2 regions of the Bacillus sp. z26 genome follow, and region 1 is predicted to be linked to the other one. Evidence: riboswitches for the same ligand, from Rfam matches in the RefSeq annotation. Region 1 holds a riboswitch; the other holds the start of a gene.
What was found. Region 1 has a riboswitch for glycine ahead of gcvT (glycine cleavage system aminomethyltransferase GcvT). Riboswitches for the same ligand answer to the same signal wherever they lie in the genome.

Region 1 (16,522 bases):
TTATACCTGATTGGCATGAAATAATTGAAATTTGATTGGTATTCATTTTTCGATGTCAGCAAAAAGAGGCCCCCCGATTAGTTTAAAAGGGCCTTTATTTTCACCTCTTCATCTTCTCCTTTAAATATAAAGAAGATATTTTGTATATCGCTAACTTTCTTTATCTTAGTTATCATTGAAGCTTCGAACATCAAGAACGGTGCATCTATGATTTTTCTTGTCGTTTTCGGGGATCTATCTAGCATGTCCCTGCCCTGTGTTGGAGGGTTACCAGGGGGGCACACCACCTCTTTTCAGCAAGGGTCAAGAAATTGATTGCTGATTTGTTTTACTGCGTATAACGATTAAACGCTGCAATACAATGAAAAAGAATAGCAATACACCTATCGCAATCCTTGTCCACCAAGAGCTTAATGTTCCTTCAAAAACAATCAGCGTTTGGATTGTTCCTAAAATCAACACACCGACGACACTCCCCGCTACATATCCTACTCCACCCGTTAATAAGGTACCTCCAATCACAACAGCTGCAATCGCATCCAACTCTAAACCATTTGCATGGAGTGCATAACCAGAAAGCATATAAAAGGTAAATACTAAACCCGATAAGGAGGCGCAAAAGCCGCTCAATGTATAAATCAGAATTTTTGTTTTTGCCACAGGAAGCCCCATTAGCAACGCCGATTGTTCACTGCCTCCCAATGCGTATATATTCCGGCCGAACTTTGTAAATAGACTGATATAAATTGCTGCCAGTACAACAACGAAGGCAATGACTACACTGAGGGAAATGAAATTGCCTCCCCCCATAGGAATTTGGGTTGTGGCCATATAATTAAAGAACGGGCTACTAACTGAAATCGACTCAACACTGATTAAATAGCTGGCCCCCCTTGCTATGAACATCCCTGCGAGCGTTACAATAAATGGCTGCAAGTTGTAGTAATGAATTAAACAACCTTGGACAAAACCAAAGACTGTCCCTATTAGTAAACTGACCAGAACAACCAACCAAGGGGATATATTGGCATTCATTGTTAAGCTTGCTGCTACCATACTGGTCAAGGCAATGACAGATCCTATGGAAAGGTCAATACCACCCGACAGTATGACGAAGGTCATACCCACTGCGACGATTATTAAAAAAGAATTGTCAATTAATAAATTGTAAAATACTTGGAGAGAAAGAAACCCTGTATATCTCATTGCTCCAAATGCTAGCATGCCAATGAACAGTGCTATCGTTGCTACGAGTGGGAGCTGTTTATAATCCATCGATAACATCTTCATTGAATGGTCACTCCCTTACTTTGTTTGTCGCTTACATCAATTTTCTTTCTCTTTGCTCTACCAAATACCTTTTGCCTGAACTCAGGTGATTGAAGCAAGCAGACAATGAGTACAACGATAGCTTTTACAATCAAGTTGGTTTCTGGCGGAATTCCAATTGAATAAATCGTTGTTGTTAAACTTTGGATAATCAATGCTCCAATGATTGTACCAATAAAATAAAATCTGCCGCCCATCAATGAGGTACCTCCAATGACAACGGCCAGAATCGCATCTAACTCTAACCACAACCCAGCATTGTTTCCATCAGCACTCGCCACGTTGGAACTGAGGATAAGGCCGCCGATCCCAGCACATAGCCCGGAGAACATATAAACCATCAAAATAATATTCTTTGAATTGATTCCTGCAAGACGACTGGCATTGGGATTTGAACCCACCGATTCAATAAACAACCCAATGGCCGTTTTTCTAGTAAGGAAGATAGCAATAAAGAGAATCACTGCAACAATGATAATTGAAAATGGAATGGCAAAAACGTATCCTCCGCCGATAAATTTATATGGATCATAGTATACGGTCGTAATCTGCCCTTCTGTAATCATTTGAGCAACCCCTCGCCCCGCAACCATCAGGATGAGTGTTGCAACTATAGGCTGCACACCAATTCTGGAAACCAATATTCCATTCCAAACACCAGCCAGCATGCCTACAAAAATTGCTAGAATAATAGCCGAAAATAGTGGAGTAAGATTTCCGCTATCAGCATCTGCAACAGTCATCGCTCCAATAGCTCCAGCCATTGCGATAACAGAACCGACACCAAGATCGATGCCTTTCGTTGCAATGACGAGCGTCATTCCTATTGATACAAGAATGAGTGGTGCACCACGATTTAGGATATCGACCAAACTGCCAGTCAGCTTTCCATTTTTCATCTCAATTTGAAAAAAACTCTGATCAAAAAACAAGTTTATCAATAAAATGACCAACAACATAAAAAATGGCCAGAAAAGTTTGGATTTCATCATTGTTTGTAACATGTTATACCCCCCCGGCCATTTGTCTCATGATGTCTTGTTGGGTAATATCACTGCTATTATCCAATTCATTCACCTTTTGCCGGTCTCTCAAAACAGCGATTCTATTACAAGTTCGCAAGATTTCTTCAAGTTCTGTAGAGACAAAGAGTATGGACATGCCATCTTTGCTTAGGTTGTTCATCAATTTCATGATTTCCGCCTTTGCCCCGATATCGATTCCACGGGTTGGTTCATCCAAAATCAACAAGTCGGGCTGGGTAATCAGCCACCTTGCAAGCATAACTTTTTGCTGGTTGCCACCGCTTAAATATTTGATTAATTGCTCAGGGTTAGCCGGATTAATATTCAACAACTTAATATACTCATCGGCAATCTCAACTTGTTTCTTTTTGGATATAAACTTGAACCAGCCGTAAACACCTTGGATGGCCAAAATCATGTTCTCCCGGATTGTCAGCTCAGGAATGACGCCTTCCTCTTTTCGATTTTCCGAACAGAATGCAATTTTTTGCAAGATGGCATGCTTAGGGCTGTTAAGTGATACTTTTTTACCCCGTATATTGATTGTTCCTTTGTCTGCCTTATCCGCCCCAAAAAGAAGTCTGGCCATCTCAGTTCTTCCAGAACCGAGAAGCCCTGCAAGTCCAACGATTTCTCCTTTATGGATATCAAGGTTGAATGGTTCAATACTCCCCTTTTTGTATACATCTTCCGCCTTGAGTAATAGTTCTCCTTTTTCCTGGTTCTTGTCTTTGTCTTTTTCAATCAATTCCATTTCATTTATTTCTTTACCCAGCATTTTGGAGACAAGCTCAAATCGGGGAAGTTCCTTGGTCATGTACTCACCAATCCACCTACCATTTCTAAGAACAGTCAGCCTGTCGGTAATTTCATAGATTTGATCCAAGAAGTGGCTTACAAAAACGATGGACATTCCTTCAGACTTCAACTTACGTATGACTGCAAATAATTGCTTTACTTCATCCCTATCCAGACTGGATGTTGGTTCATCAAGAATTAAAATCTTCGCAGATACATTAATTGCACGGGCAATCGCAACCATTTGCTGAATGGCGATTGAGTACGAACCTAATAGTCTCTTTACATCAATGTTGATACCAAAACCCGATAGCAAATCTTTTGCACGGTTATGCATATCCTTCCAGTCAATCATGCCTCTTTTTTTCAATTCCCTGCCAATAAAAATATTCTCTGTCACTGACAGGTTGGTACAAAGATTCACTTCCTGATAAACCGTACTGATACCTTTTTCCTGTGCTTCGATTGTGCTCGTAATATGGATTTTCTTACCTTCATATGTGACTGTTCCACGATCGATAGAATAAACTCCTGTTAAAACCTTAATCAGGGTAGACTTTCCCGCACCATTTTCTCCCATAAGCGCATGTACTTCTCCAGGGAAAAGTCGCAAATGAACATTGGATAAGGCTTTTACACCAGGAAACTCTTTATCTATCCCTTCCATAATGAGTCTTGGAGTTTGATTGGCCATAATGTTCCCTCCCTCAACTCTTCCTAATAGTGGTAAAGCCACTCTAGTTTCGTACTTTCTGTTACAAAGCTTGCTCCTGCTCGGCTTTACAGTGGTCAACTTAGAGTGGCTCATTTTCAAATATCCATTTAATATTTCCGAGATGGCAGAAGCTCTTCTGCTTGATCCATTGTGTACATGCTTTCTTCAACTGCTACTCGTTTCGGTATTTCTTCACCAGCAAGGTGTTTTTCAATAAGTTCAACCATTTGCGGTCCAAATAGTGGGTTACATTCGATTGTAACGTTCATTTTCCCATCAGACATCGCTTCAAAAGCACCTTTAACTGCGTCGACACCAATAATCTTGATATCTTCTCCCGGCTTTAGTCCATACTCTTCAATTGCCTGAATGGCACCAATTGCCATGTCATCGTTATGGGAGTATAGAAGGTCGATATTCTTTCCATCTGACTTCAAAAATGCTTCCATGACCTCTTTACCTTTAGCCCTGGTAAAGTCACCTGTTTGTGATTTAATGATTTTAAATTTATCCGGATGCTTGGATATTACTTCTTCAAATCCTTTTTTACGGTCATTTGCTGGCGCTGACCCTACAGTACCCTGTAACTCAACGATATTGACCGGCCCTTTTTCGTCAGTATATTCTTCAACTAACCAGTTACCTGCTTTCCTTCCTTCCTCTATAAAGTCTGAACCAAGGAAAGTTGCCCAAAGTGAATCATCTTCAATATCAACGGAACGGTCAGCAAGGAATACTGGAATTCCTGCTTCTTTTGCCTCTTTTAAAACAGTTTCAAAACCTGTTTCCACAACCGGAGAGAATACGATTGCATCCACTTTCTGGGTAATGAAGGAACGGATTGCTTTAATTTGGTTTTCTTGTTTTTGCTGAGCGTCAGAGAATTTCAGCTGATGGCCGGCATCCGTGATCGCTGTTTTCATCGACTCTGTATTTGCGGTCCTCCATTCACTTTCTGCACCAACTTGTGAAAAACCGATAACCAGCTTATCATCTTTTCCTCCAGAAGCTCCTCCACCTGCACCTTCTTCTTTTCCCCCACATGCTGACAATACAAGCGTGAATATCAGCATCATAACCAATACCAGCTTAGACTTGTAAGAATTGGACATTCCCTATAAACCCCCTTCTGTAATTCATATAATTATTGATTCAATCAAATTATAAAGCGCTTTCACAAATATGAAAATGGAGAATCTTTCAAAAAAATTGGAGATTTTTTAGAATATTTTTCATCCTGCATCATTTTTATTGATCTTTCATGATTGCTTCACTATTTAGAACAGGATTTACGCATGAAGAGGCTAACCCTTGTCGAACCCACTCCTTCAACACAAAATAAAATACAGCCTACAACCAACAAAAAAAGGACATTTAGTACTGGTTTATAAGCCTAGTATTAAATGTTCTTTATTTAGTAGCCTAGTAATCATAATGCTTGTTTCTGTCGTTTATTTCTCTGCCTATATTCTCTGGTCGTCATACCTGTTGCCTTTTTAAAAGTATGGCAGAAATATTGAGAATCATTGTATCCTACCAAGTAAGCAATTTCGTATGTCTTTTGAATTGTTGTCCTGAGTAATTCTTTCGCCCGCTCAATACGGGTGGTTGTTATATATTCAATGATTGTATGCCCATTTGCTTTACTAAACAAATGGCTTAGATAGGCCGGGCTTATGCTTACTGCACGGGCAATTGATGTTAATGATAAATCGGTATTATGATAGTTCTGATTGATATAGTTCTTTACATTATGGATTAATTGACTGGAATTATTTTTTGACTCGTTGCGGAACTGGAACACAATGTTCAGCATATCGACCATGTATGCCAGGATTTCAGAGTGATCAGTGATCAAACTTGTTTTTAACTCTAATTGTCTCATTTCCTGAAGTGTACTCAATGTGTCACCTTCGAGTTCTTTCATATAATGTGTAATCGTGATGGTAAAGTCCATCAGAAAATAGTAGGTATAGAATGGCCTACGCTGATATTCTTCTCTTTTAAGGTAACCAGAGTAACATTCACAAAACTCGGTCATTTTTTCCTCTTCCCCATTTTTGATAAAATCGATTAATTCTTTACGATTAAAATGATGGACTTCTTTATTTCCGTTTAAATCCAACTCCGAGTTTTCAACCTGATATTTTTGTCCGATTCTTATTAATAAATCTTTTTCTTTAGATGCTTCCCTCAATGAGTCATAAATATCTTCAATTCGATCTTTTATCAGGCCAAACCCAAATGTAAGAGAATCTGGTTCTTTTTTTAGTATATAGCTTATCTCGACTGATTCTTTCTCCAGCTCTTCCCTCGAATCTCCCTTTAAGAAAAAGATTTTTTCTTTTGCATCCTTTTTGATAACAAAACAATCAATCTTTCCATCCATACCAATGAACTGTAAATCTTCTGCCTTGTCTGAATCCACAACAAGAATTTGGTAATAGTTTGAAATGATATCGATCCCAAGTTCTTCAGCTTTTTCCATTGCCTCAGCTTTAGAGTATACCCCTTTGCATAACTTAAACATAAATACTTCTTTTAATTTTGGCTTGTCTATGAATTGATACTGCTTGGAATTTATTTGGCTTTTTTCCTTATCAATTTGATCAGATACTTTTTTCAGAATTGCCAGCAGATCTTGCGACCCAACTGGTTTCAAACAGTATTCAGAAATTTGGAGGCTTAATGCCTGTCTTGCGTATTCAAATTCATCATATCCGCTTAAAATAATAATCTTAATCCACGGCATTTTTTTCCTAATGATACCACTTAGTTCAAGACCATTCATAAAAGGCATTTGAATGTCTGTAATGACAATATCGGGTTTTTCTCTTTCAATCAAAGGAAGCGCCATTTCCCCATCACAGGCATCTCCAGAATAGGAAAACCCATTTCCCTCCCAATCAATACTATTACAAACCCCTTCCCGGATCATCTTTTCGTCATCTACCAGAAACACTTTCTTCATGTGCAGAATCTCCTCTCATTTGCGGGATTGTTAAACAAACACGTGTACCTGAACCTTGCCAGCTTGTCATACTTAATCCGAAAGCTTCTCCATAGAAAGTACGGATCCTTTGATGAACATTTAATAAGCCAATCCCATTTGCACCGTTTATTGGTTTATCTTTAGCAATTTGCAGCCGAAGCTCTTCAAGTCTGTCTCCACTCATTCCAATTCCATTATCAATAATTTCTATAATGATATTGCCTTCCGCATTGATGTCTCCTTTTATCAACAGAAACCCTTTACCACGTTTATTTTTTATCCCATGATAGATCGCATTTTCCACCAGCGGCTGCAAAGATAGCTTTAATATTTTACAATCGAGGATTTCTTTATTGATGTGAAAAGTAAAATCAAGTATATCCTCATATCTGACCTTTTGAATAAACAAATAGTTTTTAATATGTTCCATTTCCTCATGGATCGTAATCAAATCTTTTCCTTTGCTTAACGAAATACGAAAGAACTGTGCCATTGCCTTGGTTACATCAATGACCTGTTCATGTTTCTTTGCTTCAGACATCCAGATGATTGTTTCAAGCGTGTTGTATAAAAAATGCGGATTGATTTGTTCCTGCATTGTCCGGAATTCTGCCATGCGAAGGAGCCTATTCTCCAAATTCCTTTCATTCGAAAGTGTTTTGATTCGGCCAATCAATTTATTAGAATCTTCGATGAGTTGCGAGATTTCATCCGGGTTACCTTTGGTATCCGATATATGGACATTCACATCACCTTCTGAAGCTTGTTGCATCTTTTCCTTTAATATACGAATAGGTGTAATTCTCTTATTTATGTAGAAGAAGTAAAGGATGAATAATAAAATATGAACCAATATTAAGCCTGCAATAGTGAAATTCCTACTATAATATGCATCTTCAAGAATTTTATTTGCGGGAGCCACACCTACGACTTTCCAATCGTTATTGGATTTTGAAGTTTCATAGACAATGAAAGAATCCTCCTTTAGTATAGTGCCTGAATTCTCGTTTTCATGACTCTTCCAAACTATCGTTGTCGGCTTTTCCGCTAATAATTTAAGTGGTAATAGCATTTCATTGCTTTTACTTGATTCGATATGAAAGGACCCATACCCCTCGGCCACCTCTCTTGAAAGAATGGTCAAAATGGGAGATGCATCCATAACTATTTTCAAATAGCCTCTTACGGTGTTTGATATCGGATCATGAATGGGCACAATGAATGAAATAGCTGGGAACCCATTTTCAACAATAGGTGAAATGAAATAATTATTTTTTGACGTAAATGACCAACTTTCAATAGGAGGAGATTTTAATTTATAAATTCCCCTAAATTCATTTAAGACTTTACCATCCATACCGTAAATACTGAAGTCTAGAATACTCGTTCCTAAAGGATGTGTTTCGCGAAGAAATGTATATCTATTAAGAATGTTATTTGCCTCTTTTTCGTAGCCATCCTCACTCTGTAAAAACGTCATAACACTGGGCATATCTCTTAGATCAGAAAACTTGTCTAAATCATTAATCAAGCGGTCAATATCGTCAGTGATTTGTTTTGCTTGGAGCGAAGCTATAGCTTGTGATTTCTTATAAGCCATGTTATATGTTGCGATATAGATAATGCTAGCTGCAAATACCAATGTTACTACTGTAAAGAAAAGGTAAACTACTAGCAATTTAAACTGAAAACTTGAATTAAATCTTTTTCTTGCTTTCATACGGACACCACCCATTTTCGGGGTTCATTTAGTTTTGATAGCTGGTCACACTTTAAACTTTTCAATCATTTTTTCCAGTGTTTTAAACTGTTCTACTAGCTTTATACTCGATTCCGATACATCCTCCAATGAAATTAACTGTTCCATTGCTGCCACGTTCATGATATTCGAATTAATTCTTTCGGAGAAAAGCTCGATTTCATTAAGGCTTTTTTTAGAGGTGTCCATTCGGCTGGCTAGATCCCGCATATTTTCAACCAAAGATGAATATTTTACTTGAACATCAAATGCATTGGCATTTATGGAATTAAGTAATTTTTGAACCTTCAGGATCTGATAGTCATCGTCGATTTTATTTTTGATTGTCATCATTTGATTTGAAATGGTTTTCATTTTATAGTTTACAAATATATATTCTTCTTCTGTTTGTTTATAAAATAAATGCATGGTTTGCAGGAGGGAGTTCATGTGGTGGGTTAGCTTACTTAAATCAGTTCCTGTATCGTATGCTCGACTTGAAGTAAATTGATGTATAATTTCACCTGTTTGATTGATGAGCTGATGTATGGTCCTATTATTGCTGTCCATTTTGGCACATGCATTTGATAATGATTGGACTTCGTTTACTGCTTCTTCCACTAATGAAGATGTTTTATTCATTAAATCTTTAATCATAGAAATTTCAAGGGTTCCTTTGTTGATAAAATCCAATGATTCATTGGCAAGGGAATGCACAATTTCACCCTCATAAACAATGGAATGAATCTGAGCTACAATATCCTTTAGATAAAAAGCAGTTTGTTTAACCATATTTTTTTGTTTATGAAGGGCACCCGATACTGACTGAATTTCATTTGCCACCTTTTTGGCAGCAGCCCGATTTAGGTGAATCCTTTTTAGAAGATCCTGTGAGGACAGTGAAACAGAATCCACTGTTTCTCTAACATTGAAGATGATTTCTTTTAAATTATGAATGATTTGATTAGAAAAACGATATATATCACCTATTTCACCCTTGGCATTGATTTCTATATTCCCAATTTGAAAGTTTCCTTTTGCAATTTCATTGGTAGTATTTCGTAAAAGATGAATAGGTTTCACTATATTTCCAGATATGTACCAGGCAAATAAATAAGAAAAAAAGATTACAAAGATAAAAACAACTCCAAAAATGGTAACATCCCTCTTTATATGTTCCTTAATTTCTTTTTTTGATTGCTCGCTGTAGTTCAGTGTCTCTTGTAACAACATCCGTACTTGATCGGCAACAAGACCAGATGCAATTGTAATATATTCGTAGGTTATATATCGCGCCTCAGCTGGTTGATTATATTTAATATCTTCGCCCAGTTTATCGATATATTCTTTTGTAGTAGTCAGAGTCTCACGAACATCCAATATTTTTTCACTAAATATCCCTTCCTTGTCCGCTGTTTCAATTTGATCCAGGTTTTTGTTCATATCGGCAAGAAGCTCGTATTGTGAACCTGAATTAAAACTAACTTTTCCATAAAGGATATCAATAATTTCACCGTCCAGCTCTTGGATGAGTCCACCATTGATTGAATTTGTTAAAGTAATCGTCTCCATAGTCATATTGTATTCCTGAACATAGCTAACAAATAAATAGATTAGTATACTATTAGAGAAAGCAAGCCAAAGAAGGATGGTCATAAAAAACAAAACAAGTTTCGCCCTAAGAGATTCGGGCACTAATTTTGTTAGCACCTTCATTTTATCCCTCCTTCAGCATCCTTTTATATACACAGCAAATTGACTGGATCTAAATTATACAAATATTCTGAAATTTTATTATATATGATTAGTATACACTTATATACCTATAGAATGCTATGTTCCTTATATATCATCGATAAAGAATGAGTATGATAAATGCTTCTAACTCTTTTAGATGGTCTTTAGTTTTAACAGAAGCCAGAAGCCTCTTTTTCTTTAAACTTTTACCACTCGTGCTCCAACACACTATAAAGCAGTGAATCGCGCCAGCCATCTCTCAATAACAAATCATCGCGAATTTGCCCTTCCCTGCTCATTCCAACTTTCTCCAACACTTTTGATGAAGCTATGTTTCTTGGGTCGCAGGTTGCAAATATTCGATGCATTTTCAGTTCTGTGAATCCAAAGTTAATTAGCAGAGTAGCGACTTCGGTAGCAATTCCTTTTCTCCAATAATCCGGATGAACAATATAGCCGATTTCGCCCGCTTTATTAGTAAAATCTCTACTATTAAACTCTCCGGCTCCAATCATCTTTTCTTTATATATAATCGCAAAAACAAATCTTGTTCTTGGTACCTTTATTGAATCTTCAATAACTTGGCTCACGAAATCTCTTGATTCCTCTTCCGTATTCGGTCCCCAGGGCTGGTATCTGCAAACGATATCATGCGAAGCGTATTTATGTACATCTTCCCAATCACTGATCATCAGTTCTCTTAGCATTAGCCTTTCAGTTGAAAGGCTCAAATTTATATTTTCGATTATAAACCCTCCAATTCCTGACCAAATTTTCCTTCTTTTCAAAAAAGCAGCTACCCAATCTCATGATAGCTGCTTCCATAATATGTTCTATCAATTTTGATATTTCAATACAGGCTTACGTGCAGCCAGTGCTTCGTCTAAGCGACTGATTACAGTAGTATGTGGTGCTTCCTGGACAATTTCTGGATTTTCCTCTGCTTCCTTGGCAATTTGGATCATGGCATCAATAAAGCCATCCAATGTCTCTTTTGATTCTGTTTCAGTCGGTTCGATCATCATGCATTCTTCCACATTCAGAGGAAAATAGATGGTAGGTGGATGGTAGCCAAAATCCAATAATCTCTTGGCAATATCAAGGGCTCGAACACCCAGCTTCTTCTGACGTTTACCACTGATTACAAATTCATGCTTACAGTGCTTATCATATGGAAGATCATAGTACTCTGCCAATCTTCGCATCATATAGTTGGCATTTAAAACGGCATACTCTGTTACAGCCTTTAATCCGTCTGGTCCCATTGAACGAATATACGTATAGGCACGGACATTGATTCCAAAGTTACCATAGTACGGTTTTACCCTGCCGATTGATTGCGGGCGATTATAATCAAGTCGATAACCATTCTCTTCTTTTACGATAAGTGGTTTAGGTAAAAACGGAATCAACTCTTTTTTCACTCCAACTGGTCCTGACCCCGGTCCGCCACCGCCATGCGGTCCAGTAAATGTCTTATGCAAATTAAGATGAACAACGTCAAAGCCCATATCACCCGGCCGAGCTTTTGACAAAACAGCATTCAAATTGGCACCATCATAATATAGTTTACCACCGGCACCATGAATAATTTCAGCCATTTCAACTATTTGCTCTTCAAAAAGTCCCAATGTGTTCGGATTTGTAAGCATTAAGGCTGCTGTATCCTGACCTACTACCCTCTTCAAATCTTCCAGATCCACCAATCCATCCGGACCGGATTTCACCGTAATGGTTTGTAATCCTGCTACTGTTGCTGATGCAGGATTTGTGCCATGTGCAGAATCGGGAACAATTACTTTTACACGATTGAAATCCCCATTGGCTTCATGGTAAGCACGAATGAGCATTAATCCCGTCCACTCTCCATGCGCACCAGCTGCCGGTTGCAGAGTGACTTCATCCATACCTGTAATTTCCTTCAAACTTTGCTGCAAATCGAACATTAACTCTAAGGATCCCTGCACTGTTTCCTCATCTTGGAGCGGATGAACATGAGCAAATCCATTTAGCCTGGCAACATTTTCATTTATTTTCGGATTGTACTTCATGGTACAGGAACCAAGCGGATAAAAACCGGAATCGACACCATGGTTTCTTCTCGAAAGTGCGGTATAATGGCGCATAATATCCAACTCCGATACTTCTGGAAGCTTTGGTTCCTCTGTGCGAATAAAGTCCCCAGGCAAAAGGTCTGTCAATGCTACATTCGGAACATCCATTTCAGGTAAAGAATAGCCGATGCGACCCTGTTTTGTCTGTTCAAATATTAATGGTTGATCGTGCTTATTCATGAAAATCCCCCAATTCCCTAACAAATCTATCAATCTCTTCTTTCGTACGCATTTCTGTGACAGCCACAAGCATATGATTGGTTAGTGCAGGATAATCCCTGGCCAGATCATAACCACCAATAATCCCTTTTTGCAGAAGCTTTTTATTAGCCAAAGCCACGGAACCATTCAATTTAACGACAAATTCATTGAATGATGGTCCTTCAAAGGCAATATCAAGTCCCGTCCCTTTCAGTTGTTCCTTAGCATAATGCGCTTTTTGAAGATTTTGAAGGGCCATTTCCTGAACACCTTTCTTCCCTAAAGCAGTCATGGCCACAGAAGCTGCAAGTGCATTTAGCGCTTGGTTAGAACAAATATTTGAGGTTGCTTTGTCGCGGCGAATATGTTGTTCCCTTGCCTGCAAGGTTAGTACAAACCCTCTTTTGCCTTCCTCATCGAGTGTTTGACCTACCAAACGTCCTGGTACCTTTCTCATTAGCTTGGTCGTGACGGCAAAATATCCACAATGCGGGCCGCCAAATGCAGCAGGTATTCCGAATGGCTGAGCATCTCCTACGACAATATCTGCACCGAATTCACCGGGTGGTTTCAGGACACCAAGGGATAGTGGATTACTAGAAACGATGAACATTCCCTTGTGCTCATGAACAATATTTTCGATTTCAGCTAAATTTTCAATTCGGCCGAAAAAATTTGGATATTGTGTGATAAAACCAGCGGTATCATCCGTCATCATTCTCGCCAACTGTTCTGTATCCGTAATTCCATCTTTACAAGGGACAACTTCAAGTTCAAGATATTGGCCCTTTGCATAAGTGGATAACACTGCTCGTGATTCCGGATGTACCGCTTCTGAAACGAGCAATTTCTTTCGGCGTGTATGGCCTGCTGACAGCATAGCCGCTTCAGCCAACGCAGTACCGCCATCATACATGGAAGAGTTCGCCACATCCATTCCAGTCAGTTCACAAATCATTGTTTGAAATTCAAAAATAGCCTGCAATTCCCCCTGGGAAATCTCTGGTTGATACGGTGTATAAGCGGTATAAAATTCTGATCTTGATATGACATGATCAACGATGATAGGCGTGTAATGGTCATATACTCCAGCACCAAGAAAAGAACTGTTCGTTTTAAGATTGGCATTTTTCTCAGCAAGCTCTGTTAATTCCTTCAGTAAAGATGTTTCGGACTTTGCCTTTTTTATCTTATATTCACCTTTAAATCTTACTTTTTCAGGGATATCAGAAAATAAATCATCAATTGATTCTACACCAATCGCGTCTAACATCTCATTCTCATCCTGGGCTGTCATTGGTAAGTAACGATGCTTCATTTTTTTACTCCTCCTGCCTGAGTACGTTTATAAAATGGGGTATTGACGATTTGCGCCTTCACTCTTTTTCCTCTGATTTCTATCTCTACTTCCTCATCAAGGACTGCAAATTCAGCTTTGATCAAAATAAGGCCAATATTTTTCTTTAATGTAGGAGATTGCGTTCCCGTAGTCACTTCACCTATTAGTTCATCTTTATCAAAAACCGGATATCCATGTCTGGGAATGCCGCGATCAATCATTTCAATGCCAACAAGCTTCCGAGACGCGCCATTTTCCTTCTGCTCTTTTAATACTTCCAACCCAATAAAATGTTCTTTATCCGTTTTGACAGCGAAACCTATCCCTGCTTCAATTGGTGTAATTGACGGAGAAAGTTCTTGGCCATATAAAGGCAATTTTGCTTCAAAGCGAAGCGTATCTCTTGCCCCGAGACCACAGGGAATTAGACCCCTATCCGTGCCAAAAGCTAAAAGGTTTTTCCATAAATTGACCACATCATCGCTCTTACAATATAATTCAAAACCATCCTCACCTGTGTAGCCTGTTCTGGAAACAAGTACACGAATATCATTAATCATGACATCTTCGCGAAAAGAAAAGAATCCGATACTGTCCAGGTCAACATCCTTTGTAAGCCCCTGTAAAATATCTGCAGCAAGCGGCCCTTGCAAGGCCAATTGCCCCATTTCTTCAGATATATTTCTCAGGTCCACATCTTCACCAGCATATTTTTGCAGCCATTCAAAATCCTTATCTATATTAGAAGCATTCACTACTAATAAATAATCGTCTTCATCTTTTTTATAAATAATTAAGTCATCCACTGTTCCGCCATCTTCATAACACATAGCCGTATACTGCGCACGCCCTGGTTTTAGCTTACTTACATCATTTGTCATCATCTGCTGCAGAAATGGTAAAGAACCAGTTCCCCTAACAGTGAATTCCCCCATATGTGATACGTCAAAGAGGCCTGCTTTTGTACGCACTGCTTCATGCTCCTGTTTAATGCCCGAAAATTGAACAGGCAATTCCCAGCCGCCAAAATCAATTGTTTTTCCACCATATTCTTTGTACACACTGATAAGCGGAGTCTGCTTTAATTCTCCCATCCTTATCCTCCTAAAAATAAAAAGTTTGTTTTATATAGATCCTCTTGCATCTTTATTTAATGATACTGTTTATATGTTCTTACTTTAGAGCACAACTTCTCTCAGCTATTCAGATTGAATGTATTGATAACTAGTAGACAAACATGTGAAAAAGGACAGAAACCTCCCTTATATGGGAAGTCTCTGTCCTGATACCTGAAAGTTTACCGCCGGCATTTGTGTGTGCGTTGGCGTTTCCTCTTGGGTGGCTTTGCAAATAAGAAAGCGCTCTCCAGAGATGCGTCCAGCAAGCGTCTGTTTACCTGAGAGATTCATGGATTTTCCATTTGCTCCTTCGGTGCCGCTATTATACGGTCTCTCCCCTTGCCTTCATTCGCTCATATTCTTATGTAATTTGGTCATACTAAACAAAAAGCAAGAGGTAAGCCATTTTCAAAATAATCTATATATTTATATCCTACCATCTTCAATAATCAGGTGGCAACCATTTCCTTACAGGAACGAATGATAGGAAACTAGATTTTTTTAATTTGACCATACATTTTACTAAAAAGCTTAAATCAAGAAAGTTGGGGGTTGCATTGAGTTTAACACCAAAGATCTATTTCGATGAAGAGTGGGAAAAGGAACTTGAAGAAAAAATTAACGGGGACGGTCCATGGTGCAACTATTCTCTTTTCAAGCTCGGATTGGAAGCTGAAAAGCATAATCTAATTCCGGAATTCAATGGACTCCTCAGTCCAAAACATTTATCTGGATTTACGCCTCTATCCCATCAGCTGGAAGCAGCTACAGAAGTCATTGAAAGGATGAATGGCAAAGCCATACTGGCTGATGAAGTTGGGCTTGGTAAAACGATCGAGGCTGGTCTTATTTTAAAGGAATATATGATTCGCGGGTTAGTAAGCAAAATCCTGATTCTTGTTCCAGCTTCCCTTGTTTCCCAATGGGCAAAAGAGCTGAATCAGAAGTTCCATATTCCGGCTGTCATATATAGAAAAGGATATGGATGGGACTCAGAATGTATCATTACATCTATTGATACCGCGAAACGGGAACCGCATCGCTCAGCCATTTTGGAACAAACCTATGACATTGTCATCATTGATGAAGCTCATAAATTAAAAAACAATAAAACCAAAAACTATGAATTTGTACAAAAAATCCAGAAAAAATTCTGCTTACTGTTAACGGCGACTCCTATTCAAAACAAGCTTGAAGAAATTTTTTATCTTGTTTCATTGCTTAAACCAGGCCATCTGGGGAGCTATGCTAAATTTAACGAACGTTTTTCTGCTAAAAAGCGTTCATTGAAAGATGATGCCTATTTAAAAGAATTGGTGAATATGGTCATGATTCGAAATAAACGACAGGACACCGGAATTGAATGGACCAGCAGAAAAGTGGAAACGATATTTATTGAGTTCACTGAAAAAGAAC
Region 2 (16,522 bases), on a different contig from region 1:
GCGTACAAAATGCTGGCTTCACAGTTGATGGAGCGATGGCTGAACAATGTATCGTCGATGCGGACTATGCGGTTAAAGTACCTGAAGGGTTAGATCCGGCACAAGCAAGCAGTATTACTTGCGCAGGTGTAACTTGCTACAAAGCGATCAAAGTTTCTGATATTAAACCAGGTCAATGGATTGCTATCTTTGGCTGTGGTGGCTTAGGTAACCTTGCTATCCAATATGCAAAAAATGTATTCAATGCAAAAGTAATTGCGGTGGATATTAATGATGATAAATTGGCATTATCTAAAGAAGTGGGAGCAGACCTTGTATGTAACCCATTAACTGATGGTGATGCAGGTGAGTGGATCCAAGAAAAAGTTGGCGGAGCTCATGCTGCTGTCGTGACAGCTGTTTCCAAAGTTGCCTTTAACCAAGCTGTAAACTCTGTACGTGCCACTGCTAAAGTTGTTGCAGTAGGATTACCTCCTGAAACAATGGATTTGGCTATTGTGAAAACCGTATTGGATGGTATTCAAATCGTTGGATCCTTAGTAGGTACACGTAAAGATTTAGAAGAAGCATTCCAATTTGGAGCAGAGGGCAAAGTAGTGCCAATCGTAGAAACAAGATGCCTGCATGAAGTAAATGATATTTTTGAAGAAATGGAAGCAGGTAAGATCCAAGGCCGTATGGTCATCGATATGCACAAACATGAATAATTCCAATCAATATCCTTTTATACAATAAAATTTTGGCAGCCTTACATTCCATTCATTCGGATGTAAGGCTGCTTTTTTTATACTTTTTATTGGATTTAAGAGGGCTTAGTACATAGAAAACGTATTTAACATCCTGGTTTGATTTTAAGTGAAGAAGTTGTATATGAGGGGGATATCGTTCAAAAAATCACTATTTTTGATATAAATCATGCCATTCTGGAATTTGATTTTAATTCATTTTTAGATACAGTGGATCTCGATCCTTTCACAGCGATTATACCGCAGAATAAGGAGCAACTGGAGATTGATAAATAAAGGAAATAGATCTTTAAACTATTTTAACTGAGTTTGGTATCGTGCCGGGCTCAATTTTCATTAAGTCACTGACTGCTGGTCGTTCATACAGTGTATATGATAAAAAATGCACTCTAATTGTTTGATCATACTTAACAATTAGAGTGCATTATTATTAATGAGCTATTATCTTGATCTCTTCTTTTTCTGAAAGTTATATAAAGCAATCAATAAGATAAACCATAATGGTGTCAACAACATGGATAAACGTGTTTCTGCAGCAAAGAGCATCACGATTAATATGAAAGCAAACATACCGAGTATCACGTAATTTATAACTGGTGTTAATGGAGCTTTAAATGTAGTTGAAGCTCTTAAATCAGGCCTTGTTTTGACATATCTAATATGGGAAATCAAAATAATGCTCCATACCCAAATGAAACAGATAGCGCTGATTGTTGTAACGATTGTAAAAGCCTGCTCTGGTATCAGCTTACTAAGCAGTGCACCTATTGAAACTACAATTGTAGAAGTAAATAATGCATGACTAGGTACATGATGTTTATTTAATTTAGAAAAATTTTCAGGCGCTTCTTTGTTATTGCTTAAATTGTAAAGAATACGGCTGGTTGAGAATAGTCCGCTGTTTGAAGCAGAGGCTGCAGATGTTAAGACAACAAAGTTAATGATACCCGCTGCCATTGGAATACCGATTAAGGCAAATACCCCCACAAATGGACTGCTTGTTGCACTTAATTGATCCCAAGGGTTTATGCATAAAATTACAAATAAAGCACCTACATAAAACAGCAAGATCCGAACGGGTATTTTGTTGATAGCAGATGGAATGTTCTTTCGCGGATTAGCTGTTTCAGCAGCTGATACACCAATAAGTTCAACTCCTACAAAGGAGAAGACAACCATTTGCAGAGATAGTAAGAATCCCGATATTCCATTCGGGAACATGCCGCCATGATTCCAAAGATTAGAAATAGAAACAGTTCCGCTATCCGTTTCAAAACCAATCACAAGGAGTACAATTCCTATGATAATAAGTGCAACAATAGTGACGACCTTTATAATGGCAAACCAGAATTCTAACTCACCAAAGAGTTTGACGGTCAAAAGATTTAATCCTAAAAGAATCACTAAACAGATGATGGCAGGTACCCATTGTGGGATATCAAACCAGTATTGTGTATATAACCCAACAGCGATAATATCAGCCATGGCCGTCATAATCCAGCAGAACCAATACGTCCATCCAGTTACAAATCCGGCCCAGGGGCCAAGATATTCAGCAGCAAAATCTATGAAGGACGTATAGCCTGAATTGGATAAAAGTAATTCTCCTAAGGCTCTCATCACAAAAAATAAAGCAATCCCTATAATCAAATAAGAAAAAATAATGGAAGGGCCGGCTAAATGTATCGATTTTCCGGAACCTAAAAATAAGCCGGTACCAATAGTACCCCCTATTGCAATTAGTTGTACATGACGATTTTTCAAGTCTCTTTTTAACTCTTGTTTAGCCAAGTTGCATGCCCCCGTTTATTCTTAGATGTCTAAAACAGGCACCTAGTAAAATAGATAATTGTCATACTTTCTCTTTATTTAGATGCAATGTCCCACCTCACGATTGATGATTGGACAATAAAAAAAGAGATTGGTAGTCTCCAATCTCTAAAAGGGCTAGAATAACAAAAATCGTTACCTTTCTGTCCTTTTGCCTGAGATTGTGAATCCTTCGGCGCTGTAAATATACAGTCTCTCCAGAAGCTGCTCCCGCTATAGTTTTATCCACAGCGATCAATGCATGCTATATTAAATTTTTAATAAAATTTCAGAAAAATGATATGACAAAAATGCTATCACTAAATTAATATGTTGTCAAACGTATTGCAGGTAGTTGTTTAATCTGATGAAACCGTGATTATAGAGGATGTTGTAAAGTAAACTTCAAAGGCCATTCCAAAATAAAAACTATGTAAAAATAAAATATAGGTAAATTGCCTTTAAAGCTTTATATAAGGAAAAAAGAAGGGGATGGATTGTGTCTATTAAATAGAATGAGACTTTGTATTACCAAAGGATGAAACGAATTAATTAGATACAAAACAAGGGATTTGAAATCAAAAGAGAATACTACCAGATTCATAGGAAGAGCGGTTGAATACTTTTCTTTTTATGGTTAAGGGAAGGAAGGCATAACAAAAAGACCAAATCAATGAAGATTTGGTCCTTGATATGCTCGTACAAGAACGGAATTACATACTTTTTTAAATCTACAATTCATCCGCAATTCCAAGCAGGATAATACCGAAAATGACAAATGCGATGATCATGTATTGTTTTTTTGTCAGCTTCTCTTTTAGGAAGATTCGTGACAGGATGACTGAAAAGATACTGTAAGATGCAATTAAAGGTGCCGCGATAATGGCATTTCCTGATGACAAGGCAAAAACATAGAAGAATTGCCCAACCGTTTCCAAAATAGCTGCGATACCTTTATCCCGTTCTTTAAATACATGGAAGGATTCCTTCTTGATAAAACGCAGATAGATAAAGGATACAGCTGCGCAGATGAAAAAGGTATATTCATAAGCTAATAACGCTGAATTTTCGCTGATTAATTTTAATTCATCCAGATAGATGGCATCCGCAAAGGTACCAAGCCCATCAATAATACAATATAAAATCGGGAAGATGATGGCCAAAAAACCGATTTGATATTTTTTATCGATATGCTCAGAATTCAGTAGACGTGCTTCATCTTCTGCTCTTTTTTCCAGAACGGCAATTCCGACAATCCCTAGAGTGATGATGATAATCCCGAGTACTTCCAGGATACTCAGCTCATGAGTGAAAAAGATGAAAAGCAGAATACTTGTTACGGCACCTGATGAATTCTGTATCGGTGAAGCGATGGACAATTCAATATAGCGCAAACCAATATATCCAAATGCCATGGATAGGATGTATAAAGCAGATACAGGCAAATATTTAATCATATCCATTGGATTAAACTGTATATCTTTTATAATCATATAGGCAGTTGCATGAATTCCCATTACAAGACCAACCATGATTATAATTTTTATATGGCTGTACTTGTCATTGCTATCTGTTCCTTTTTTGTAAAATAGGTCAGCACCGCCCCAGGCTAATGCTGTTAGAAGTGAAAAAATAAACCACATAATGATTCTCCTTGTTGAAGATTTTCTATATTAGAACTGTTGATGTTTAATAGGCTTGCAGAACTCCGAGTAAGTGACAACCAGGAAAGGTTTGGTTTTCTGAAAGAAACTTGACTGATGTCGCTAAAGGGAGAGGAGTGCTAAGTATTCTTGAACATTAACAGAGTCATAGAGTCAAGAATATAATTTCATACTAAAGCATGTCAAGGCTTTTAAAGATAAAATCGTACCCAATGAATTTGCCTCATTAAGAAAGGGCTTTCTTTTTATTTTTCTCAAATTTTACAATATAATGAAAATGTTAGCAGACGATTTATTAGAGGATGGAAAGATTGAATACATGGGAGGGTGGCATTGGTTAGAATTAGTCTCAATTAATAGATACATAAAAAGAGGAGGGAATAGTAAAATGAATGCAATTACTATAGTGATTGGTTCTATCTGCATCCTTTTAATCGCCTACCGTCTGTATGGGACGTTTATGGCAAACAAAGTTTTGAAGTTATCTGATGATACGCCAACACCAGCAGAAAAATTTGAGGATGGGCAGGACTATGTGCCGACCAATAAATGGGTTGTATTTGGACATCATTTTGCAGCCATTGCTGCTGCCGGACCATTGGTTGGTCCAATTCTGGCAGCTCAGTTTGGTTATTTACCTGGATTGATTTGGTTACTTGTTGGAGCGGTAATCGGAGGAGCTGTTCATGATACAGTTGTTCTTTTTGCCTCTATGCGCCGGGATGGTAAATCATTATCTGAGGTAGCCAAAGAAGAACTTGGACCTGTAGCAGGATTTTGTACGGGCTTGGCCATGCTATTCATTATTACGATTACGATGGCAGGTTTGTCATTGGTTGTACTTGGAGCACTGGAAAGAAACCCATGGGGGACATTTGCAGTAGGGATTACAATACCGATTGCGATGTTAGTGGGAATCTATCATAAGAAAACAGGAAACTTAAAAATTCCTACGACAGTTGGTTTTATCTTAATTATGGCTGCTATTTTCTTTGGACCTCAAATTCAGGGGACGTGGTTGGGCGATTTCTTAACACTTGAAAAAAGCACTCTTGCTATTATTTTACCAGTCTATGCATTTTTCGCCGCAGCTCTTCCTGTTTGGCTATTGCTTGCACCACGTGATTATTTAAGTACATTTATGAAAATTGGCGTTTTCGCCGCACTCATCATTGGCGTATTTATTGTTAACCCTTCTGTTGAGTTCCCGGCCATTATTCCTGACTTCATAAATGGGGGCGGTCCAATTGTGGCCGGTCCGGTTTGGCCGTTTATATCGATTACGATAGCTTGTGGAGCGATCTCGGGATTCCATGCTTTTGTTGGGTCAGGAACCACACCTAAAATGGTTAGCCGTTGGAGGGATATCAAAGGTATAGCTTTTGGTGCAATGTTAGTAGAATGTTTGGTAGCCATTATGGCATTAATTGCAGCTGTTGCTCTTCAGCCTGGCGATTATTTTGCAATTAATTCTACTCCTGAAGTCTATTCTACATTAGGAATGGAAACAGTCCATTTAAATAGATTGGAAGAAGCAGTAGATATGGACTTGGAAGGAAGAACAGGTGGTGCAGTAACCCTTGCTGTCGGTATGACAGAAATCTTTACCAGTGTACCATTCTTCCAAAACCTGGCTTCCTACTTCTATCAATTTGTAATCCTGTTCGAAGCGGTATTTATTTTAACGGCGATTGATTCAGGAACCAGGGTTGCCCGTTATCTCATCCAGGATTTCTTTGGAGACTTTATCAAACCGCTTAAGCGAACAGATTCTGTCGGAGCTAATATTTTTGCTAGTGCACTGGCCTGCTTTATTTGGGGATATCTATTATTCTCTGGAGATATCAGTTCCGTCTGGGCTCTGTTTGGGGTTTCCAACCAATTGATGGCCTCCATAGGATTGATAGTAGGAGCCACCGTTGTTTTGAAAATCGCAGAGAAACGCTGGTATATGCTAACTTGTTTAATTCCATTGGCCTATCTATATGTAACGGTTAATGTCGGGGGATACTGGATGATTAAGAATGTATATTTAAATCCAGATGCCGGTGGATATAATGTCTTAAATGGTATTCTATCTATTATCATGCTTGGATTGGGTCTCGTCATTATGGTGGCTTCCATCATTAAATGGATTAATCTATCCAAAATTCCACAAGCAAAGTTGATCAAGCAATCAGAGAAGGAACTGCATCATCATATGTAAAATTAGAACAGGTAGAGGAACAAATAGTTTTCTCTACCTGTTTTTTTATATGTTTTAAAAGAAATAAATCATTAAAGCGTGGGGGATTTCTGGCAATGCTACATGCTTCTGTATACCAGGAGCACAGCTGATCTTTACATCCAATGGCTTAAGGGTTACTTACACCTCATGATTCATAATCTACTTCAATAATCATTTTTAAGATTACTTCAAGTGATGTATATGCATTACTATATGTATGATATTTTCGTTTCCTATTAAAATACTTTATAATAAGCCTGTTAATCTATTTAAGTGATTGTTCTAAAGAATATAAGGAATAGGATTGGTGAAGCCAATTTATATCTATACGTATGGATGCAGTTCAGAGGATGAACCTCTATGTAAAATGGAATTCAGGGCACTGTTTAATTCGAATCCTGAAAATCTCGTATTTAAAAGTCCAAAAAAAATCAATCCAAGCAGAAGCCCCTTTATCAGGGAAAGAATAGAGATTCTCATTGAAGGGGACAGTTTGGAGACGATTTATCAGAAGGCAGGCGAGTTATCCTTCCCTGATCAGACATTTAAAACGATATTTGTGAAAACGAATGATTTAGAAGATAAAGTAAGCTTCATTCGTCGAAGAGAGATTGAACGTGAAATAGGATTGCAAATCCAGGCTGAAGCTAATTTGGAAAAGCCGGATATTGTTCTCGGCATCATTACTTGCGGTGGTAAATGGTATGTAGGGATTTATGAAAAAAATGAAGCGGTTTGGTTGCATCATCAAAAGAAACCACGTGAGTATTCGACAGCTCTCAGTACTAGAATGGCAAGGGCAGTTGTTAATATTGCGATTCCCAATCCAGATGGTATCAAAGCGATTGACCCATGCTGTGGCATTGGAAATGTATTGGTAGAGGCCCTATCAATGGGAATTACGATTTGTGGACGTGATATCAAGCCCTTGCCAGCTATCGGAGCCAGGGAAAATGTAGCTCATTTTGGATATAGCTGTGATATTAAAATAGGTGCAATTGAGGAAATTACGGAGCACTATGATGCAGCTATCGTTGATTTACCCTATAATTTATGCCATACAGCGACTTCTGAAGAACAATTATCGATTTTAAAGCATGCAAATCGCATCGCAGACAGGGTAGTAGTTGTGACAGGGGAACGGATCGATAGCATGATGAAGGAAGCTGGATTAAGCATACAGGACCGATGTGAAGCGAAAAAGACAGGATTTACGAGAGAGATTTTATTATGTTTTTAGATTTATAAAATAAGAGGATGGCAAATGCCATCCTCTTATTTTATTCACTTTTAAACATCCACGCGTTTGATGAAGAAGGATACTACCAATCCAATAATGGAGGCAATAAACGCAAATAGAAAGGCGTTTTGCACACCTGCTGTCATAGCTTCAGAGACAGCTAGTGGATTAGTAGGATCTGCAGTAGCCATATAGCTTGCCTGACTAGCTGACATGATGCTGACAGCAACTGCGGTTCCAATCGCTCCTGCAATTTGCTGAAGGGTATTCATGACGGCAGCTCCATCAGGATAAAATTGTCTTGGCAATTGGTTTAATCCGTTTGTTTGCGAAGGCATCATAATCATGGCAACTCCGATAAACATGCATGTGTGCATGATGATGACCGTTAATTGTGTAGTTTCGGTTGATATGTTTGTAAATAAGTAAGTAAATATTGTTGTTAAGACAAAACCGGGAATAACCAAGTATTTTGGTCCGAAAGTATCAAATAATTTTCCCGTAATTGGTGACATAATTCCATTTACGATACCGCCAGGCAATAAGACAAGGCCTGCTGCAAGAGCTGGCAATAACAGTCCGCCCTTTAGGTACATAGGCAATAAAATCGCTGAGGATAAAATGATCATCATCCCCAGGAATACCATTAAAAGTCCAATGGAGAACATAGGGAACTTAAATACGCGTAAATTAAGCATTGGCTGTTTCATTTTAAACTGGCGGAAAGAAAATAGGATAAGGCTGAGTGCTCCAACAATGATCGGTACAAGTACACCCGGGTCGCTCCATGAACCAGCCCCCTCTCCGGCACTGCTAAATCCAAAGACGATTCCTCCAAAACCAATGGATGACAGAATAATGGAGAGAATATCTATTTTTGGTTTCGTGATTGTTGATACGTTCTGCATATAAATGAGACCAAATATGAACGTAAAGATAAGTAAAGGTAAGCACATCCAGAAAATCGCTTGCCAGCTCAGGCTATCTACGATCAATCCTGAAAGAGTTGGACCGACAGCGGGTGCACACATAATGACAAGCCCCATCATCCCCATAATTGTTCCTCGTCTATGAGGCGGGTATATAACCATAATAACGTTTGTCATTAACGGTAGTAAGAGACCTGTTCCTATAGCCTGAATGACACGGGCTAATAGAAGAATGGCAAAGGTAGGTGCCATAGCTCCTACTAATGTTCCTACGATTGAAAAAATGAGGGATGCGCTAAATAGTTGCTTCGTAGTAAACCATTGGAGCAGTAATGCTGTTATAGGCACAAGAATCCCCAGTACAAGTAAATACCCGGTTGTTAACCACTGAACGACATGGGGACCAATGTGAAAGTCATCCATAATGTTTGTAAAAGCCATATTTAAGGCCGTTTCACTAAAGAGTCCAATAAAAGCCCCAATCATAATAGCAATCACGATTGGAAGTGGCTTAATTTGTTTGTTTTCTAAATTTGCAGCTTGATAATTGCTCAAATAGTATTCTCCTTTCATTATGTAAATTACTAGACCAGTCTATATAATAAGCTGTTAAGGATCTACATCTTTGTCTGCTTATTTCTTTATTATATCGGGCAGACATTTAGAGATGTTTAGTAAAGGTTGGCCATTTAAATTTGTTAGCGAGCGGGTGATGGCTCCTTCAATCATTGAATTAACCAGCAGACTTAGACGGTATGCTTTTTCTGGTTCAAAGCCATCTTGAATCATTTTGTCATAATAAAGTGTTTCCCACCCTTCAAATGCAGCCTTGCACGCTTTGCGTAAAGGTTCGCTCATTAAGGATGTTTCTGCTGCCAATAGTCCAATTGGTAACCCTTCAAGTAGGTCATATTCATTGAAATGTTGAGCTATTTTTTCAATATGATATTGTAATGCCTCCAAAGCATCACCATACTGATTCATTGCCAGCTTAATATCATCTTCAATTTGAACGGCCATTCTGTTGACTGCTTCCACGGCCAGTTGCTCTTTACCATCCGGAAAATGATAATATAAAGATCCTTTAGGTGCACCGCTTTCCTTCAGGATTTGATTTAAGCCTGTCGCATGATATCCCTGTATATTAAAAAGGCGAGTAGCTGCCTCTAAAATTTTTTGACGCGAATCCATTTTTGCACTCACATGGAATCCCTCTTTTCGAATATAATGACTGGTCTATATATGAGCAGCTGTTTTATTCTATTAGGTGGCATTATTTTTGTCAATCACTCGTTGCAGATTTATTTTTTTGTGAGCTTAGATGGATAGCAAGAGTGGTTGAGGTGATCAATAGGTTTTTCCAATGAAAATAGAGGAGTGGGTGAAACGTTAAAGAAATGGTCCCTTAAGCCAAAGACAAAACTTTGAGCTATTTGGGACCATCATAACTTTAAGCGGCTAACAGCTGTTTTTTTATCAATATTTCCCGATCTGCAGCATAAACAGGGCGGTAGCCGTTGGTAAGTAGGTTTTTTATATAGATTTTATTATAGATAAAGGCAAATACAGTGCTTGTTAGCAGTGCGCCTAATCCAAGTGCAAAAAGATTAATCGTGATGGATATTAAAAGCATAATCGTAGCCCATTTATAATCCTTGCGCAGTAATGCAGGGAAAATTCCAAAAAATAGAGTGGTCCAGCTGAAGCCAAGCTTCGTCTCTTTTATGATGCCTTCTTTATTTATTAGAGATATTTTCATACAATCACTCCTGTGTCATATAGTTCCATCATAAAAGAATTTTTTAAATGAATACATGGTAGTTTATAGAAGCATGCTTGGTGTTGGCATGCAATCTAGAAAACGAAGATTATTTCTACTGATTCATTATCATTTATTTATGATAAAGAAAACCAACAAGGAAGACGGGGAAGGAATGGGTTCTCTGACTAAAGCAAACTCGTAAATAGAAAAACGGACAGAGAGAATAAACTCACTGTCCGTTTCATTTAGGTTTTGTATTTCACCAATCCCAAAGCAAGACGAACATGGAACCGAAGATGGTAACTGCGGCTACAAATAATGCATAAAGGATATTGGTATAAAGTGTCCTTCTTTCCTTAGATTCATTGATATGCATGAATAGGAAAAGTTGTAAACTTGCTTGAAGGCAAGCAGTGATAAGCAAAATAGCCATTTTAATTCCGAATGATACATCCAGGAAAAGAACTAATAATGCTGCCACTGTCAGAGCGATGGATGATAAAAATCCAATGATATGCTCTTTAGGGAATAACTTAGCCATTTTACATCAGTCCTTTCAGGTAGACGAAGCTGAAGATGAAAATCCAGACAACGTCCAGGAAGTGCCAGTACAGAGAAAAAATAAATGCTTTGTTAGCTGTAAGGTGATTGATCCCGCGTCTGCTTACTTGAATCAGAATTGCAATTCCCCATAGAATCCCACCAGTTACGTGAGCCCCGTGTGTTCCAAGCAATGTAAGCAATGCGGACGTAAAGCCACTTGTTTGGATGGATGCTCCTTCGTGTACATAATGGAAGAACTCGTAAATCTCAATACCTAGGAAAGCTAATCCTAGGACAAGCGTAATCGAGAACATAACCATCATTGCTTTTTTCATGCCCATACGCATAGCGTGAATAGCAATTCCAATCGTAAAGCTACTTGCCAAAAGAATAAACGTTTCAGCTAAAACTCCCCCAAGAGCGAAGATATCGCTCCCGGCAGGTCCGTCTCCCGTACGATTTTCAAGTACTAAGTAGACAGTAAACAGTGTAGCAAATAAGACAATCTCGGCTCCAAGGAAAATCCAGAAGCCCAATATTTTAAGCTGATTTTGTTCAGTGCTATATTCCAGTGGTTGAGAGGCATCTATTTTCATTTTGTCTCACCTCGCAATTTTCTTTCTTCTTCTTCAATTTCTTCAACAGATATATGGAATCCATGATCATCGTTGAAGGAACGTGCAAACATTAAATAGATAATTGGAAGTGCCGTGATAATCGCCGGAATCCACATACTGAATACCATGAAGAATCCCCAGAAGAAGAAGCATACAGCCATGAGAAACGGCTTAAAGTCACTATTTGGCATGTGTATTTCTTCAATTTTCCGTGTAAACAGATTATGTGTACCTTTTTTATGATCCCACCAGGAATCTACAGAGTCTACTTCCGGTGTGATGGCAAAGTTATAGGCAGGAACAGGAGTTTTTGTTGCCCATTCCAGTGTACGGCCACCCCATGGATCTGCGTCTCCTGCTAATCTTGGAGCATAACGGAAGCTCCAGTAGAAGCTATAAACAAGAACGATGAAACCAATTGCTAAACCAGCAGCACCTATTGATGCGATAAGGTTCAAAGGTCCATACCCAGTTTCTTCAGAGTACGTATACATTCTACGGTTCATTCCTTTAAGTCCCAATGCGAATAGAGGGAGGAATGTAACGTTGAATGAAATAGAGATAATCCAGAATGCTATTTTTCCTAATTTCTCGTCTAATTTGAAACCAAATATTTTAGGGAACCAGAAGTACATGCCCGCCAGTACGCCAAACACGGTACCTGGTATTAAAACATAGTGGAAATGGGCTACAAGGAACATCGTATTATGGTATTGATAATCCGCACTTGCCATTGCCAGCATAACACCTGTCACTCCACCAAAGGTGAAGATTGGTATAAAAGCAAGGGCGTAAAGCATTGGTGTGGTGATTTCAATTTTCCCTTTATACATCGTAAGAAGCCAGTTAAATATCTTAACCCCTGTCGGTACAGCAATTAACATCGTTGTAATCGAGAAGAAGCTATTTGCCATTGCTCCCTGACCCATTGTATAGAAATGGTGAACCCATACAGTAAAGGATAGGGCAGAGATGGCAAGCATACTGAATACCATCGATTTATAGCCATACAGATTTTTCCTTGAAAATGTTGAAATAACTTCACTGAATATACCAAAAGCAGGAAGAATAACGATATATACTTCAGGATGGCCCCAAACCCAGAATAGATTGGCCCACAGCATATCCATTCCGCCATCTTGCATAGTGAAAAATTGTGTGAAAAACAAACGGTCAAACATCATCAACGCTAGAGCTACTGTTAGAACAGGGAAAGCAAAAACGATAATGATGCTAGTGATTAAAATAGACCAAGTGAACATTGGCATTTTCCACATTGTCATACCAGGTGCTCTCATTTTTAAAATCGTAACGATAAAGTTAACACCAGTCAGCAGTGTTCCAATACCGGCAATCTGAATCGCAATACTGTAATAGTTATTCCCAACAGTTGGGCTGAATTCAATACCTGCAAGCGGGAAATAGGCTGACCAGCCGGCATCCGGTGATCCACCAATAACGAAAGAGATATTAAATAGCATTGCTCCGGCAAAGAATAACCAGAAGCTGATTGCGTTTAAATAAGGAAAAGCAACGTCACGTGCACCAATTTGAAGAGGCACAACAATATTCATTAAACCGATAATAAAAGGCATAGCCATAAACAAAATCATAACAACACCATGCGTTGTAAATATTTCGTTATAATGCTGTGCATCAAGCAAGCCATTTTCAGGCTTAGCCAACTGCCCACGCATTAATAAGCCATCGACACCGCCACGGAATAACATAACTAAAGCACAGAGAATATACATAACCCCAATACGTTTATGATCAACAGTGGTAAGCCATTCATCCTTAAGCCAGCGCCATTTCTTAAAATAAGTCAAGCCGATAACGATAGCCAGGGACACAGCGACAATACTGACCATTGCGCCATAGATTAACGGGCCACCGTGTACTAAAAATTTATCCAAATCCAAGGTTGCAACTCCTTTCTTGTAGAAAGCTTTATTTTAATGATTTGAATGATCTTCGTGTTCTGAATTACCTTTTTCTGTATCTTCATCAAAGGTGTTGTCTGCTTCATTACTCTCATTTGATGGAGATGGTTCAGAACCAGAACCATGATGATGTCCTTCAGGTGGAGGACTGAAATCCAAGTGAGTGGAAGAATAAGATTCTCTGCCGACGTGTGCAGTATCGAGCAGTTTTTCAAATTTTTCTTCTGTTAATTTATCTTCATTTGTTTTTACATCGTTAACCCATTCTTCGAAATCTTCCTGAGTCATAGATAATGCTTCAAAATCCATATGGGCATATCCTTCTCCACTGAAGTTTGCATTTCTACCCATCATGGAAGCTGGTGTTTCAGCTACGAAGTTTAATTTTGTTACCATGTCACTCATGGCATATTTCTGCCCGCCAAGCTGCGGAATCCAGAAACTTGTAATTGGTCCGTATGAATATAGACGAAATTCTACGACTCTATCAACTGGGATATTTACATAATTAACCGTCTCAATGTCTTGTTCCGGATAACTGAAATGCCATTTCCAGTTTGAAGAAGAAGCGTAGATGACAAGTGGTTTTTGATCTTCATAGCCTTTGGGTTTACTTTCCACTTCAAATGTAGTTTTAACTGTAACTACTGCTAAAATGGCTACAATGATAATCGGTATTACGGTCCATGTTATTTCGAGCGCTTTGCTGCCTTCCATATGAGGAGGCTCGTAATCTTTTGGAGTTTTGGATGCACGGTATTTATATAAAATAACGATAAAAAGTACATAGACTGTTATTACAACGGCGGCCATCATCGCCATTGAGAAAAGAATGGCATTGGATTGCGTTTTCGCTACAGGACCGTTTGTGTCAAATACAACCCAGTCACATCCGGCTAGCAATAGAATAGACGCCATCATGGAACTCAAAAGTGCCCATTTTTTATTCATATTTTTCCCCTTCCTAATGTAGTAAGTAAGTTTAAGCTATGTAAGGGAAATTCATGTAAATTTGCACACTGGAATAGTTATTATTTCCCTTGCGTGTAGCTATTTAGGTATAATTCTTACATTTTCCATACCCCTGATTTTCAATATAATAACTGAATTTCAAAATTACAAATATATGAAACTAAAAGAAGACATGGAAATCTTCAATTTTGACAAAGTTGTGAACAAATTAACATTTAATTATATTGTTAGAATAAATTGTAAAAATATATACTTAAAAGTGGAGATTTAGGCGAATACTGGGTTATTAAATTTAAAGATGTCTATTATATAGAAAAAGACTTTCGAACAGTATCGAAAAGGCTTAAACTAATGGATAAAGGTAGACAAGAAAAATGGGAGTTAGATAATGAAAGAAAAAGAATACGATGATTTATTACATATAAATACGGTCGGTAATCAAGCTGGTTTTTATCGTTCCTTTCATTACCATAGATATGAACCAACGCCGTATTGGATTTTGGAAAGATTATTGGATGAGTATGACATTAAATACAACGATCATGTCGTGGATTTTGGATGTGGAAAGGGGAGGCTGAATTTCTTTATCCACCACAAAACGGGGGCCTATGTAAGTGGGATAGAAATGAATGAACAATTTATTAATGAAGCTGAGGAAAATCTCAAGAACTATCCTTACAAAGGGAAAGAGCGTATTAAGTTTTACTGTTGTCTGGCTGAGGAGTATGAAGTTCAGCCAACCGATAATAAATTCTATTTTTTTAATCCTTTTACGATACAAATTTTCCGTCAGGTCCTTAATCGTATTCTATTATCCGTTGAAGAGACATACCGTGAAGTGAATCTGATATTGTATTATCCATCTGAAGATTATATCTACTATCTAGATAATCAAACGGCATTTGAACTGTATAAAGAGATTGTACTAACAGAAGAGAATCCGTTTGAAAGAATTCTAATCTACCGGCTTGCTTATTAATTGGAGTATAGGCATTTCAAGTGGAGAAGCCTTTATATACATTTAGTTCGGGTAATATAAGAAAAGTATGTGAAGCGGTATCCTCGAAGGAGATTGGAGAATAAATAAAGCTATATCTCAGCTGAAAAGAGTCGGGGTTCAATCAGAACTTGGAGCACCCAGGCTCTTTTTCTCGATAAAGCAATAAAGTATTTTGATCAGGGGATATCTGGAATATTAATCGTCATGTGATACTATAGATCTAAAGTAGAAAACAGACATAAAATACGACATCCTTAGATAAACCAATTATTGGGGGTTAGACGTATGAATCCATATATGAAAGCCGCTGTAGAAGAAGCATACGAAGGAATTAAGCAAGGGCATGGCGGACCGTTTGGAGCTGTCATAGTCAAGGATGGAACGATTATTGGTAAGGGCCATAACAGGGTGATTAAGGAGCTTGACCCAACCATGCATGGAGAAATTGTTGCCATTAAAGATGCATGCCGTCAGATAAATCACTTTGATTTATCTGGAGCAGAGCTTTATACAACGGCTGAACCTTGTCCAATGTGTTTAGGGGCCGTACTTTGGGCCGGCATAACGAAGGTTTATTATGGATGCGATCGATTAGATACGGATAAGATCGGTTTCAGAGATGATATTTTTTATAAAATGATTGATGGGAAGCTATCGTATGATTTGCTCCAAGTGGATCATAAAGAATGTGATGAACTATTCAAAGCATATCAAGTAATGGGGAATAGGGTGTCCTATTAAGCTATGTATAATTATGTGAAAAATCATCGATAATCATGGAAAGCGAAATTGCTGGAAATTACTTCTCCGACTGATTAAGTAAAGGTTTATACTTCGACGGTGACAATTTGGTAGGGAGCAGGTAACAATCTGCTCCCTTTTATTAATTTAAAAAGAATTATGGTAGGGGTACTTTCTGCGATAGCCCACGTGTATTTGAGCAACTGTCACCAAATCCTGTTAATTATCCATCCAAGTGGTGCAACGTTCTTTCCTCATTATTTAATTCTTTAGCTAAGCGTGTGAGAATTGTCCCCCTTCTACCAGTGGTCTAGCAATCTCCATTCAAT

Region 2: linked by a shared signal. The riboswitch ahead of AC4G3K_RS15150 (amino acid permease) and the one ahead of gcvT (glycine cleavage system aminomethyltransferase GcvT) in region 1 are both predicted to bind glycine.

The regions. Positions count from the first base shown of each region.
Region 1 covers NZ_JBZFQM010000001.1:653,331-669,852, forward strand. Annotated here, with positions in the region: gene yjfF (galactofuranose ABC transporter, permease protein YjfF) at 304-1,290, opposite strand; gene AC4G3K_RS03035 (ABC transporter permease) at 1,287-2,333, opposite strand; gene AC4G3K_RS03040 (sugar ABC transporter ATP-binding protein) at 2,335-3,846, opposite strand; gene AC4G3K_RS03045 (ABC transporter substrate-binding protein) at 3,975-4,979, opposite strand; gene AC4G3K_RS03050 (response regulator transcription factor) at 5,297-6,838, opposite strand; gene AC4G3K_RS03055 (cache domain-containing sensor histidine kinase) at 6,813-8,579, opposite strand; gene AC4G3K_RS03060 (methyl-accepting chemotaxis protein) at 8,625-10,313, opposite strand; gene AC4G3K_RS03065 (GNAT family N-acetyltransferase) at 10,541-11,041, opposite strand; gene gcvPB (aminomethyl-transferring glycine dehydrogenase subunit GcvPB) at 11,171-12,628, opposite strand; gene gcvPA (aminomethyl-transferring glycine dehydrogenase subunit GcvPA) at 12,621-13,967, opposite strand; gene gcvT (glycine cleavage system aminomethyltransferase GcvT) at 13,964-15,082, opposite strand; glycine riboswitch at 15,263-15,360, opposite strand; glycine riboswitch at 15,363-15,455, opposite strand; gene AC4G3K_RS03085 (DEAD/DEAH box helicase) at 15,664-16,522, shown strand, end outside.
Region 2 covers NZ_JBZFQM010000005.1:139,081-155,602, forward strand. Annotated here, with positions in the region: gene adhP (alcohol dehydrogenase AdhP) at 1-707, shown strand, start outside; gene AC4G3K_RS15150 (amino acid permease) at 1,188-2,537, opposite strand; glycine riboswitch at 2,710-2,787, opposite strand; gene AC4G3K_RS15155 (DMT family transporter) at 3,287-4,198, opposite strand; gene AC4G3K_RS15160 (carbon starvation CstA family protein) at 4,608-6,425, shown strand; gene AC4G3K_RS15165 (TRM11 family SAM-dependent methyltransferase) at 6,814-7,686, shown strand; gene AC4G3K_RS15170 (DHA2 family efflux MFS transporter permease subunit) at 7,737-9,170, opposite strand; gene AC4G3K_RS15175 (TetR/AcrR family transcriptional regulator) at 9,249-9,806, opposite strand; gene AC4G3K_RS15180 (DUF2628 domain-containing protein) at 10,066-10,374, opposite strand; gene qoxD (cytochrome aa3 quinol oxidase subunit IV) at 10,637-10,918, opposite strand; gene qoxC (cytochrome aa3 quinol oxidase subunit III) at 10,920-11,516, opposite strand; gene qoxB (cytochrome aa3 quinol oxidase subunit I) at 11,513-13,459, opposite strand; gene qoxA (cytochrome aa3 quinol oxidase subunit II) at 13,493-14,431, opposite strand; gene AC4G3K_RS15205 (class I SAM-dependent methyltransferase) at 14,841-15,431, shown strand; gene AC4G3K_RS15210 (nucleoside deaminase) at 15,738-16,193, shown strand.